Linked DNA regions of Verrucomicrobium spinosum DSM 4136 = JCM 18804. The protein of the gene in region 1 interacts with the protein of each later gene in a pairwise test. Links are inferred from orthologs where the notes say so. Each region holds a gene or a part of one and is shown on either strand. Other genes may lie near its edges.

Region 1 (7,257 bases):
GCGCATCCGGACATGGAAAGGCAACCGGGTGCATCCCGCCAGAACCGCATTGATGGAGCACATCATCTTAAAGCGGTTGGAGGGCTGGAAGAAGAGCTGGGCGAACGGCTGCGTGTAGAAGCGCTCGATGAACTGCCAGTACTGGCCGATGCGGTTGCGGGTGTCGGTCTCATACGCCTGCATGGCAGGAGTCATGGATTCGCCCAGCTTGATGGCTTCATCCGCCACCAGTCCGGCCTGGCGGCCACTGGTGGTGGCAAGCAGCACGCCGCTGGAGAAGACGGGATCGATGAAACCGGAAGCATCCCCGGCGCGGATTACGCGATCAGAGACCAGTGAGTTGTTCCGGTAGGAGAAGTCGGTGGCCACATGCACGGAGGCGGGCGGTGCCACCTTGGTGAAACGCTCCTGCACGGCGGGGGTGGTGCGTACGGCCTCCTCGAACACCTGTCTGGGCTCCTGCCCAAGCGCCTGGAAGTCGCCGCGATCCATCACCAGCCCCACGCTCACCTTGTCGTCTTCCAGCGGGATCATCCAGAACCACGAGTTGTTCCGGCGGATCACGAGGATGTCCCCGTATTCCTCACCCTGTGGCATGTCCACCCCGGCGAAGTGGTTGAAGATCGCGATCTTCTTGTGCTCTGCGTAGTAGGTGCGGCGATTTTCGCGGTTGGCCGTGAAGTTGGACAGGCCGCTGGCGTCGATCAGGAACTTGGCCTTCACCTGGTGGGATGCTCCTTCTTTGTCCCGGTACTTCACTGCGACGCCATCGGCATCGACCTGAAGATCCTGCACCAGTGATTCCTGCCGCACCTCCGCGCCGCACTCCTGGGAGTGGGTGAGGAGGATGTTGTCAAACTTGGCCCGCTCCACCTGCACGGCTTCGGGGAACTCGGTGAAGGAGCCTTTGGAGAAATCCAGCCGCACCTTGCGCGTGCCATCGCCGAGCAGGAACTGGGCACCCTTTTTGCGCATGAAGCCTGCCTGGGAGATCTTTTCCCACACGCCGAGCTCTTCGTACACCTGCCGGTTGTAGGGCAGGAGGGATTCGCCGATGTGGAAGCGAGGAAACTTCTCTTTCTCGAGCACCAGCACCTTGCGTCCGGCCTGGGCCAGGGTGGTGGCGGCAGAAGATCCTGCGGGACCTCCGCCAATGATGACAACATCCCAGGGGTGCTCGGAAGATTCAGGTGGGTTCATGGACAATCAGGGTCGCAATTCTGACTCAGGAACAGGGTGGGCGCAATGGCGCATGCGCTCTCTCCGTGCTGTCAGGGCGCACAGAGTCTCCATTGGTTGTCGAACACCTGGTCCGACGTGACCGGAATTTTGAGGCGGAGGGGCATCAGGGGGGGCTGGAGGAGCGAGCTTGTGACCTGCCAAGGAACCTGGGGTTGTGAAGCTCGGGGAGCGCACGCATCCTGTGTGCTGTTTGCGGCATCTTGCCGCGAACGTCAGGCAACACAAGACATCAGGTCCAACTGACGTGGGGGTGTTGATGGCGGTGGGGAGAAAGCAGATGCAGTCGGCTTTCCCACCTGATCATCGTCCTGGGAGATACCCAACGTTGACTCGCTTAGGGCTCGTCCAATGTTGGGCTGTGTTAGAGATCCCCGCTGGGGATCAGCTTCGATCTGGGGCGGCCGCCTCAAGGCTGGTTCCTTGGCATCCACCCCAGAACGCGAGCGGTTGGTCCGTTCTCCTCAGGGAGCCAGCCCCCCAATCTTGCAGCCCACCGCTTCTGTACGCGGCGTGGCCACCGGTTTGCCAGCGGCGATCGCCTCCAGCGCATCGCTGAGTTCCTTGGTCGTGGCCTGACGCTGGCGTTTGGTAGGGGCCAGGTAGAGGTCGTTCATGCGCCCCTGATAAACCACCTCGGCCGCGGGGTTCAGCACCACGCACTCCGGCGTGATGCGGGCATTCAGCTTCTTCGCCAGAGCCTGGTCCTTGTCGAGCAGCACGGTGGACTTCACCTCGTTCAGGACGGCCTGCTTGTAGGCATCGGTCGCCTTGGTCTCAGGATCGGAATGCACGAGGTAAAAGGAAAACGACTGAGACTGCTCGGCAGCGATGCGGTTGAACTCGGGGAGAAACTTTCCCGCAGTGGGGCAGTAGGGTGAGACAAAGAGCAGCACCACCGCCTTCTTCCCATCCCCCACCTTCAGCGGCTGGTGGGGATTGCCCTCCACATCGGCAAGTTCAAGGGGCTTGTCCTGGCCAAGGGTGAGGCTGACCGGGACGAGAAGGCAGAGCAGGACATTCAGGAGGACTTTCATGATGGATCTGCTGAGATGGGGTGACGGCTATTCATACGGTGTGCCCTTCTGCGCTGTGCTATAAAACAAGGGGCTTACTGACCCCTTTGCGGAGGTGGTTCTGGTGGGGCAGGCCTGGGTTTGCGTTGGCCCTGCTCGTATTCCTGGTGGGCATCTCTGGCACGCTGAAACTTGTCATCAGTGACGATGAAGGTGGCGGGATCTGCTCCTGCCACCACCTGACCCAGGTGATAGACGCGCGCCGCGTCCTTTGCGTAGGCTCCCGCCAGGATCTCCAGGGACTCGATCTCGGTCCCTTCCGGCATGGGCTTGTCAAAGTAGAAGCTCTGCCCAGCATCCTGGGTGTAACCGCCTTGCAGGACCCGGAAGGTCGCGGGATGGGCTCCGGGGATCGTATTCCCGTTCACAAACACTTGTGCGAGATCAGCGCAGAAGCTGTAGCCATCCTGAGCGGAGATCTCGCGAAAGTTGGCAGGGTCATGGGAAACCGGCGTTGTCGCCGGGTAGAGGGCGTAGACGGTGTGGCTGTTCTTGACGAAGTTGCCGCTCACCATCTCGAAGTGGGCGGCATCATCGCAGATCAGGGTCCCGTTGCGATAGACGTTTGAGGCGTCGTGCGCATACCCTGAGTCCAGGATCTCAAAGGTCTTCGGGTCCACGCCCGAGATCTTGTTTCCCCGCCAGTACACGGATTGCCTGTCTCTCGCGTAGTCCGTTTCGGTGCCTTTCGGCAGGGGAAATTCAAAGGTGGCCAGTTCCACCTCGGGGATTTCCCAGGCGCGGCTGGTCCAGTTGGGCAGGAAGTAAACCTTGCTGCCGCGCACATGATAGCCGGAGCGATCCAGCGCCCCGGGCGGTTTTTCCTTGTTGCACTGGGTGGCGGAGAGCAATGCCGCCAACGTCAGCCCTCGGAACCAGCAGCGTCGAGCGGAGTGCATGGGCGGATCAGGGATCGATCAACGTTCCACTGAGGTGTCAGCGGATCGAAGCTCCGCAAAGATCAATCTGCCTGCGGACGTTTGGAGGGTGCCGCTTACCACGATGGGCACGGTTTCCCCCAGGAATTGAGAGGCGTGATTGACCACGATCATGGCCCCATCGGGCAGATAGCCCACTGCCTGATGCTTGTCCTTGCCTGGTTTGACGAGGCTGAGGTCAAACTCATCCCCCGTGGCGACCTCCGGCTGTAGGGCCCGTGCAAGATCGTTGAAGTTCAGCACGGTCACGCTCCGGACAGAGGCCACCTTGCCCAGATTTACGTCATTGGTAAGGAGCCGGGCATTCAGCTCGCGGGCCAGGGTGACCAGCCGGGTATCCACAGGCTGGTTCTCGTGTAGAGGATCTTCATGAATCGTGAGTTCGATGCCATGGGCCTCCCGCATGGCCTGCACGCAGTCCAGCCCACGTTTCCCACGTGCGCTTTTCAGCGGCTCCCGGGAGTCGGCCAGACGCTGTAGCTCATCCAGCACGAATCGGGGGATCACAAAGCGTCCGCTGAGAAAGCCAGTGGCGAAAACTTTGGGAATGCGGCCATCGATGATGACATTGCTGTCCAGCAGCATCGGCTCGCCTTCAGAGGCGTCACGGCGGAAGCGTACGTAGGGAATGATGAAGGAAAACTGATCGCGATCGCTGCGGAGGGCCAGACTCATGCCCAGAAATCCGAAGATGCTGTAGAGACAGATTTCCACGATGCTCCGAATGGAGTCCGTGGAAACATCGAGATTGCGAAACCACGGCAGGTCGAACAGACCGATCTTGGTGATCAGGAAGGCGCAGAACATGCCCACAAGCAGACCGAAAACGCTGAACGAGAATTCCCGAAAGCTGAACTGAGCCAGCAAGGAGTCCACGAGCACAAAGAATCCGCCCGCGATGAGTCCGCACACAATCCCCAGCCAGGCGGGCTGCTGAAAGCCCAGCGCGATGGTGGCACCGATGAGAACTGCTACCGTAAGAAAAAGGGTCCGGACAAGCCGGATGGACCAAGGGACAGGCATCCAGGGAGAAAAGGGAAAGAGGTGGAGCAATCTTCGTCCACCCTGCCGCTGGCGCAAGAGAATGGGTGGGCGAGAGCGGTTATTCGTTATTTGTTATTCGAAATGCAAATGCAATTTCGCCAACCGCATTACCACAGGTAACAAACAACGCCCGCCTGATGACCGGTCCTCCCAGCCCATTTTGATCTCAGCGACCCCGACCGCCCAGAGGCGGATTGGGGCGTGATGAGCCTGAGCGGGACTTTTGAGTGGGAGCCAGAGGTGGGCTGGCACCGGGGTCGGACTTGTCCTTGTAGAACAAGATGCCCCGTTGGCGCATGTTGGAGATCAGGTTCTTGAAGTCAGTCTTGAGCGCTGAATCGTTGATTAATGCGGGCAGCAAGCCTTCGCCGCGGCGAAGGTCCGTGGCGACTTTGCCGATTGCGTCGGCGCTTTCGTCAATGGACTTCATGGCTCCATCGGCACTGCCCATGACGGTATCAGCCTTCGTGACGACACCATCGATCTTGGTCACCACGCCGTCCAGCTTTGCAAAGGCGGGCTGGAGCTTCTTCACGGCTTCCTCCAGGGCTTTGGCGGCTTCTTTAAAACTGTGCACAGCATCTTTCACGTTCTGGCTGGTCTCTTCGTTCAGAGTCTTCTCATCCAGGCGGGTCACGATGTTGTTGAACTTCGCGAACGAGTCCTTCACATCAGACATGCCCTTCTCCGAAAAAGCGCCTTCATTGACGCGCTTCAGCGAGACTCGCAGGTCCGCCACGGCCAGCCGGATGTCCTCGAGGGCCACATCCACCTTGTTTGCGATCTGCTCGGCGGAGTTCTGGAGTCCGGCGAGCCCGGCGGAAACCTCCCCTTTGATGTGAGCTCCGGGTTCGATGAAGGTCGCGGGCGTCTTCCCGCTCGGCTTGATCTCGATGAACGAGTCACCCAGCAGGCCGGAGGTGCCAATGCCGAACTTGGCGTCCGAGCCAATCTTTGTGTCCTGGTACAACTGCAGGGAGATGATGACCCCGTTTTGGGCGGCATTGAGGGTGGGCTTCTCCGTCACCTTGCCCACGCGGGAGCCTCCCAGCATCACCGGCGTGGCTTCGCGGATGCCCGTGCCATCGGCCAACTCCACCGTCAGGGGGTACGTCGGCCTGAAGAGCTCCCGCACACTGCCAAACTGCAGGATCAAATAGGCGAGCAACAGCATGCCTACGAACAGGAACAGCCCGACGAGCAATTCAGATTTTCTATCGCGTTCTTCCATGGTGGGGCAAGGTCAGGGGGGCGGGGAATGGATGAAAGAGGAGGCTGGCAGTGTGGAAACGGGGTGAAGGATCAGCCCGTCACACCAGAGCGGCCCTCTATAAAGTCTTGAACTTCGGGATCCGGGGAGTTGCGCAATTCCTCGGGCGTTCCAAGGAAGTGAATCACCCCACGCTTTAACATGGCGACACGGTCGGCGATCTTGAAGACGCTCTTCATATCGTGCGTCACCACGATGGAGGTCACGCCATAACGCCTCTGGAGGCGGAGGATCATCTGGTCGATCACGTCTGAGACGATCGGATCCAGACCAGCCGTGGGCTCATCATACAACACGCACTGAGGACGGGGAACGATGGCCCGGGCGATGCCCACCCGCTTGCGCATGCCGCCGGAAAGGTTCACTGGCATCTTGTCCTTGTGCTGGGACAGTTCCACGACTTCCAGCGCCTCATGCACGCGCTGCTCGATCTCCTTGCGATCCCGGATGCCACCTTCCATCAGAGGGAAGCCTACATTTTGCTCCACCGTCATGCTGTCAAAGAGGGCTGCGTTTTGGAAAAGGATGCCAATCTGCTTGCGCACGGGGGCCATTTGACGCTCCCGCAGGCCGGTCATGCTCGTTCCATTCACGACGATGGTCCCGCTGTCGGGCTTCATCAGACCGATCAGGTGCTTCAGCAGCACGCTCTTCCCCTCGCCACTGGGGCCGATGAGCATAAGGGTCTCGCCTCGATGAACATCCAGGTCCAGCCCACGCAGGATCTCCTGCCAGCCGATCTTGCGAGTCAGGCCGCGAACGGAGATGAAGGGTGTGGAATTGGGGGGGGCTTGGGCCATAGAGGCGGCTTGGGGGCTGCTTACATCCCAGTGCCGAGCGGGAAGAAGTAGTTCAGAAGGAGGGAGAGGAAGAAATTGCAGATGAGCAGTGCCAATGAGGAGTAAACGACCGCACGGGTCGTGCCGATGCCCACCCCTACTGCACCATCGCTTGCCGTGAGGCCCTGGTGGCAGGAGATCACCGTGATCAGAATGCCGAAGATCAGACCCTTGATCATGCCATAGATGATGTCCTCCTCATTGGTGTGCTCCACCACATGTTGCCAGAACCAGGCGCTGGGCACGCCGAAGCCAAACACAACCACACAGTAAGAGGCCGCGAGGCCGAAGGTGATGCTCTCTGCGATGAGGAGCGGCATGCTGATGAGCATGGCGAAGAACCGCGGCAACATCAGGTAATCCACCGGATGCACCCCGAGAGCTCGCAGGGCGTCGATCTGCTCGGTCACCTTCATGGTACCAATCTCCGCCGCCATCGCCGCGCCCACGCGCCCCGTCACCATCAGCCCTGCCAGCACGGGGCCGAGTTCACGGCACATGGCCACCGAGACGATCGCGCCCACTCCAGTTTCCACCCCGAAGTCTTTGAACTTAAAATAGGTCTGAGCCGTGAACACCGCACCAGTGAAAGCTCCGGTCACGATGACCACCACCTGGGAACCGTAGCCGATCGAGACAATCTGCTGCGCAACCAGGCGCATGCGCCAGACCCCGGACTTGATGGCAATGCCCAGCTCCCGCAAAAGCGCGGCAAGCTGACCCATGTAGATCAGGAAGTTGAGGAAGAGACGTCCGGGTAGGCAAAGGAGGTCCATGAGACAGAATCGCACCATGCACCGTCATAGGCACAGCGCAATGAACGTTCTCTGTCAGTCTGTGACGGTTTAAAG
Region 2 (5,630 bases), 4.7 Mb from region 1 along the record:
ACTCTCCTTGGAGCCGGACAGTGATGCGGCCATTGTTGCCTTGGGCAAGGCCCACCGTCTGGTGACGGAGGGGACGTCTTTGATCGTGCTGGACCGGATGGAGGACTACGTGCGTCATGGGATCGAACCGGCGGAGCCGGAGTTGAGGGATGAATACCTGGCACTGTTGAAAAAACAGCCCAAGGACTCGCGCAAGAAGGATGAGGCCGAGCATCTGGCGGCAGTAGCGAAGGCGTGGAAGGAGTTCAACGAATGGCATGACAAGCGCCATCCCTGGCTGGAGACGGTGTTGAAGCCAGCAGCCGAACGTGAGGCGGCACTGTATGCGGCACTCTCTGTTGAGAACCAGCCGGGAGGGAAGGCTGTGGGGCAAGCTGGAAAGCGCGGCGTTTTGAGCCAGGAAGACTCGGCGGCTGCCGCTGCTCTGAAAGAGAAGGCGCGTGATCTGGACGCCAGATGGAAGAGGGAAGGGCGTGAGACGGCGAGCCGGAACCAGTGGATCGAGGAAGCAACCAAGGTGATGCTGGCAGTGGATGCGCTGCGTCAGCGCAGGCTTGAAATGCTGCCTGGATCTGACGATCAACTCAAGCAGGAGACCGAGGGGGAAGCGAGGGGCAGCTACGGGGCTGCTGGCGGAGCAGCTCCGCCACCGCCCCGCCCGGCGACCGCGGCCCAGCCCATGGCCGTGATGCCGATGTCCCCAGCTTCTCCCGCTCCCGCTGAGCTGTCACGGAGTCGCGCCAGCGCCAAATCGGTCGTGGGTGAGAGTGGCGATGCTTCCCCACCTGCCATGACGAGTCAGATTGAAGTGAAAGCCTGGGATCCCAACACCCCTTACCTGAAGAAGCTGCGCAAGGCGGAGGATGCCTATGCGGCGTATCTGAAGGAGCGCCCGGCCAACGCCAGCAGTTCCGCTTTTTTCCTGGATTGTGCGGACTTCTTCCGTGAGGAAAAGAAGGATGAACGTCTGGCGTTGCGTGTGCTCTCGAACCTGGCGGAGATGGAGCTGGAGAGTGCGCCCCTGCTGCGCATCCTGGCCTATCGCCTGCAGCAGCTTGAGAGGCTTGACCTGGCGGTGCCTTTGTTTGAGGCGGTGCTGAAGATGCGCGGCGAGGAGCCACAGAGCCGGCGTGATCTGGCACTGTGTCTGGCGGAGAGTAAGGAGCCAGACTATGCCCGGGCGGCGTGGTTGCTCTCAGAGGTGGTGAGGAAACAGTGGGATGGCCGCTTCCGTGATGTGGAGGTGATCGCGCTGCACGAACTCAATGACCTGCTGAAAAAGGTGCCGGCGGACTGCCCGGCCAACCGGAGGCCGGATGTGGAGTCGTTGGGGATCCCGGCCGCGTTGCTGGAGGGCGTGCCCGTGGATCTGCGGGTAGTGCTGACTTGGGACGCGGACAACACGGACATGGACCTGTGGGTGATCGACCCCACCGGGGAGATCTGCATCTACAATCACAACCGCACCAAGACCGGTGGATACATGAGCGCAGACTGTACGCGGGGCTACGGTCCGGAAGTCTTCACCGTGCGCCGTCCGCTTCCGGGCACCTATACGGTGAAGGTGAATTACTTTGGCAACACCCAGCAGAAGCTGGCGGGGGCTACAACGGTGCAGGTGGAGTTCCAGACGGCTTTCGATCAAGAAGGGAAGGTGCGTCGTGACGCCGTGACACGGCGGCTGGAGGACAAGAAGGAAGTGATTGAGATCGGCAAGTTCTTGGTCGGCCAGTGACCCGGTACGTCAGTATATCGGTGACTCTGTAATTCGGTAGAACAGTAGTTCATCGGTGAGGGGGAAGTGTGGAAGGGGAAATTGGCCGTTTAGCCGTCAGAAATGGGCGGCTCCACCTGCCAGATGCATCAGGGCACAGCAACGATGTGATGTGGCGGTGTCACAAGCAGCAGGAGATTCACATGCATGAGGCAGAACCGCACCGTGAGTGACCGTCCTACGACGGTCGCCTGGTGCTCAGCCTGAAGATTGATTGTTATGAATGCCCCTGCCGAACTCACGTATGATTTGTCTGAACTGAAGTCGTGGCGCGGACTGCGGCCGGGAATGACTCGCAAGGAGGTGGAGGCACTGCTGAATGCAGAGGGCGTGGACACTTCCGATTGGGAGGAGGATGAAGAATGTTTTTTGGTGACCTCTGGATGGGATCTGGAACTGGTGTTCGACAAGCATCAGCGCCTCTACCAGATCTCTCTGGAAGACTCAGACAAGTACCGCTGGGCGGGCAAACCCATTATTGATGTGCCGCTGCACGAGGCCTTGTTGGCCATGCAGCCGATCATCTCCGGCGCGGGATGGCGCAAGGAAGACGCGGTGACAGACCCTTTCCAGGAGTCGGAAGTGATCTCTCCTTCGCAAGCGGCCAATCCCACAGGAGACGCCGCGCTGTTGTATGAAGGTACCCTGTGGCTGCCCGGAGCGGGCCTGGGGCTGATGATGTGCGCAGGCTATGTTTGTGAGATCACCTGGCGTCAGCCGAAGGATGTTCCCAATCCATTCCTGAGTGAAGTGACGATGTCGCAGTTGGAGCTCTCTCAGCAACCGGGACTGGATGATCATCTGCGCAGCATCATGACCCGTGAACATCGCGAGGCTGCTGCTGCCAATGGCAATCCGGTCATGGCGTTGGTCATCTGGCTGGCTCTTGCCGCGCTGGTGGGAGCGACGGTGGTCTTTGTGTTGAAGTGAGAGCCGCTGCGCGGGGAGACACAAGACTGCAAGACGCAAAACGCTGGAGAGCGCGCAACTCGCCTGGCATAGATTCCGCGCGCGCCAGTGTCTTGGAGTGTCGGTGGCTTGACACCGCTTTCGCCTGCCGGATGCGTTTTGGCTTATCCCGTGCCTCCGCCAGCATGTCTGTTGGCATTGTGCTGCCAGTGGTCTGACGAGGCGCCTGGGCGGGCAAACGTGGTCCGGCAGTTTTTCAAAATGACCTACGCATGGGAAGCTCGGGGAGCGCACGCAGCACATGACACCGCATCCATCTGACGTGGAGGCGTTCATGGCGGTGGGGAGAAAGTGGATGCAGTTGGCCGCCCCACCTGATCATCTCTCTCCGGAGGTTCCCAGGGTTTGACTCGCTTGAGGCTCGTCCAACCACTGGGCTGTGGTAGATATCCCCTTCGGGGAAAGCTACAGACTGAATAGGTAATGGCAAGAGCCGCGAAAGCGGTGTCGAGCCACCGGCACTCCAGGACGCTTCGCGACTCTTGTTCGCGTTGGAGTTGTTGAGCCCTGTCTGATGGTTTGTGAAAACAAAAAAGCGGGCCGCAGTTTCCTGCGACCCGCTGATGCTTGGGTTATTGGTTCACCGTTTTACCGGCTTACCGAACCACTGAATTACATGCCCATGCCGCCGTGGTCGTGAGCAGGCTCAGCCTTCTCTTCCTTGGGGATGTCGGAGATGAGGCACTCCGTGGTGAGGAGAAGACCGCTGATGGAGGCGGCGTTCTGCAGGGCGCTGCGGGTGACCTTGGTCGGGTCAACGACGCCGGCCTTGATGAGGTCCACGTATTCGCCGGTGGCGACGTTGTAGCCGCTGTTGCCGGAGCCCTTCTTGACTTCGGCCACGATGAGGGCGCCTTCCAGACCTGCGTTGGCGGCAAGCTGGCGGAGAGGTGCTTCGATGGCGCGGCGGACGATGTCAGCGCCGGTGGCTTCGTCGCCAGTCAGCTGGAGCTCAGCCAGAGCAGCCTGAGCACGGATGAGGGCAACACCGCCCCCTGGGACGATGCCTTCCTCAACGGCTGCACGAGTGGCGTGCAGAGCGTCTTCCACGCGGGCTTTCTTTTCCTTCATCTCGGTCTCGGTGGCAGCACCGACGTTGATGACGGCCACACCGCCTGCGAGCTTGGCAAGGCGCTCCTGGAGCTTCTCGCGGTCGTAGTCGCTGGTGGTTTCGTCGATCTGACGACGGATCTGGTTCACACGGCCGGCGATGGCCTCGGAACCGCCTTCGCCTTCAACGATGGTGGTGTTTTCCTTGTCGATCGTGACGCGCTTGGCGCGGCCGAGGTCGGTGAGCTCAAGGTTTTCGAGCTTGAGGCCGAGGTCTTCGGTAATGCAGCGACCACCGGTGAGGATGGCGATGTCTTCAAGCATGGCCTTGCGGCGGTCGCCGAAGCCAGGAGCCTTGACGGCGCAGATGTTGAGGGTGCCGCGGAGGCGGTTCACCACGAGGGTGGCGAGGGCTTCACCTTCGACATCTTCAGCGATGATCAGAAGCGGGCGGCCGGTGCGGGCCACTTTCTCAAGCAGGGGAAGGAGGTCCTTCAGGTTGCTGATCTTCTTCTCGTGGATGAGGATGAGGGCGTTCTCAAGAACGGCTTCCATGCTCTCAGCATCGGTCACGAAGTAGGGGCTGAGGTAGCCCTTGTCGAACTGCATGCCTTCCACGACGTCGAGGGAGGTCTCGATGCTCTTGGCTTCTTCCACCGTGATGGTGCCGTCCTTGCCCACTTTGTCCATGGCGTCGGCGATGATGTTGCCGATTTCGGTGTCCCAGTTGGCGGAGACGGTGGCGACCTGGGCGATTTCGGTCGCGTTGGTCACGGGCTGGCTGATTTCCTTCAGCTTGGCCACGATGGCCTCGGTGGCCTTGAGGATGCCGCGCTGGAGGGAGGTCGGGTTGGCACCGGCGGTCACGTTACGGAGACCTTCGGAGTAGATCGCCTCGGCGAGCACCGTGGCGGTCGTGGTGCCGTCACCGGCCACGTCGCTGGTCTTGGAGGAGACTTCCTTCACGAGCTGGGCGCCCATGTTTTCATAGGGATCGCTGAGTTCGATTTCCTTGGCCACGGTGACACCGTCTTTGGTGATCGTGGGGGAACCGAATTTCTTCTCGAGGATCACGTTGCGGCCGGAAGGCCCGAGGGTGGCTTTGACCGCTCTGGCGATCTTTTGCACACCACGGAGAAGTGCCTGACGGGCGCTTTCGTCGAAGTTGAGTTGTTTAGCCATGTTCTTAGGTATTCGATGTTTGAGTTAAGTGGAGAGGATCCGCCCGCAATCAGGCGATGATGCCGAGGATGTCGGTTTCGTTGATGATGAGCACGTCGTCGCCGTCGAGCTTCACTTCCGTGCCGCCGTACTTGGAGATGAGCACCTTGTTGCCGACTGCAACCGTGAAAGTCACGTCCTTGCCTTCGTCATCCTTGCCGGTGCCGAGAGCGAGAACTTCAGCCTCTTGGGGCTTTTCCTTGGCGGTGTCGGGCAGAAAGATGCCGCCCGCGGTCTTTTCCTCGCTCGTAACGCGCTTAACAAGGACGCGGCGGCCCAGAGGTGTGATTTTGGTAGCCATGGTTGGTATGCTGTATGCTTTTCGGGTTTCTGTTGTGTTTTGGTTTGGTTCACCCAGTCGGTAGCGCGCCGTTTTTCAAAAATGCGGTGTCGCTACCGGCTGTGGGGAAATCTCTGTCGGTCACTGAATCCACGTCGGAAGCGGGACGCGGAAAGCGGTTGAAGCACGGGATCGGACCCGTTTTTAGAGGGGGGATGCCGCGTGCTTCAAAGGGGGAGTCTTAGCTCTTTTTGTCGCTGTCAACGACCTCAAAGTCGGCGTCCACGACCTTGCCCTTGTCCTTGGGTGCCTCGGCAGCGCCTTCGGGGGCACCGG

What was found. Proteins that work in one complex are often made in the same cells at the same time.
Region 2: the proteins of VSP_RS29310 (region 1) and groL interact in binary tests that used the Escherichia coli proteins (3 or more experiments, as listed by UniProt). The link is inferred for Verrucomicrobium spinosum DSM 4136 = JCM 18804 from one-to-one orthologs.

The regions. Positions count from the first base shown.
Region 1 is NZ_ABIZ01000001.1:7,233,512-7,240,768, reverse strand. What follows is about bases 4,484-7,257. They hold VSP_RS29310 (ABC transporter ATP-binding protein), read right to left. Parts: upstream 6,368-7,257; coding sequence 5,600-6,367; downstream 4,484-5,599. Other genes in these bases: VSP_RS29305 (MlaE family ABC transporter permease), read right to left, coding at 6,388-7,182; VSP_RS29315 (MlaD family protein), read right to left, coding at 4,484-5,528. Outside these bases: VSP_RS29335 (NAD(P)/FAD-dependent oxidoreductase), read right to left, coding at 1-1,200; VSP_RS29330 (redoxin family protein), read right to left, coding at 1,704-2,276; VSP_RS37955 (DKNYY domain-containing protein), read right to left, coding at 2,351-3,214; VSP_RS37950 (PIN/TRAM domain-containing protein), read right to left, coding at 3,233-4,276; more of VSP_RS29315, read right to left, coding at 4,464-4,483. UniProt on the Escherichia coli protein: Part of the ABC transporter complex MlaFEDB, which is involved in a phospholipid transport pathway that maintains lipid asymmetry in the outer membrane by retrograde trafficking of phospholipids from the outer membrane to the inner membrane.
Region 2 is NZ_ABIZ01000001.1:2,494,030-2,499,659, forward strand. What follows is about bases 2,666-5,630. They hold groL (chaperonin GroEL), read right to left. Parts: upstream 4,976-5,630; coding sequence 3,356-4,975; downstream 2,666-3,355. Other genes in these bases: VSP_RS10140 (hypothetical protein), read left to right, coding at 2,666-2,704; VSP_RS10150 (co-chaperone GroES), read right to left, coding at 5,025-5,315; dnaK (molecular chaperone DnaK), read right to left, coding at 5,536-5,630. Outside these bases: VSP_RS39205 (VIT domain-containing protein), read left to right, coding at 1-1,735; more of VSP_RS10140, read left to right, coding at 1,994-2,665.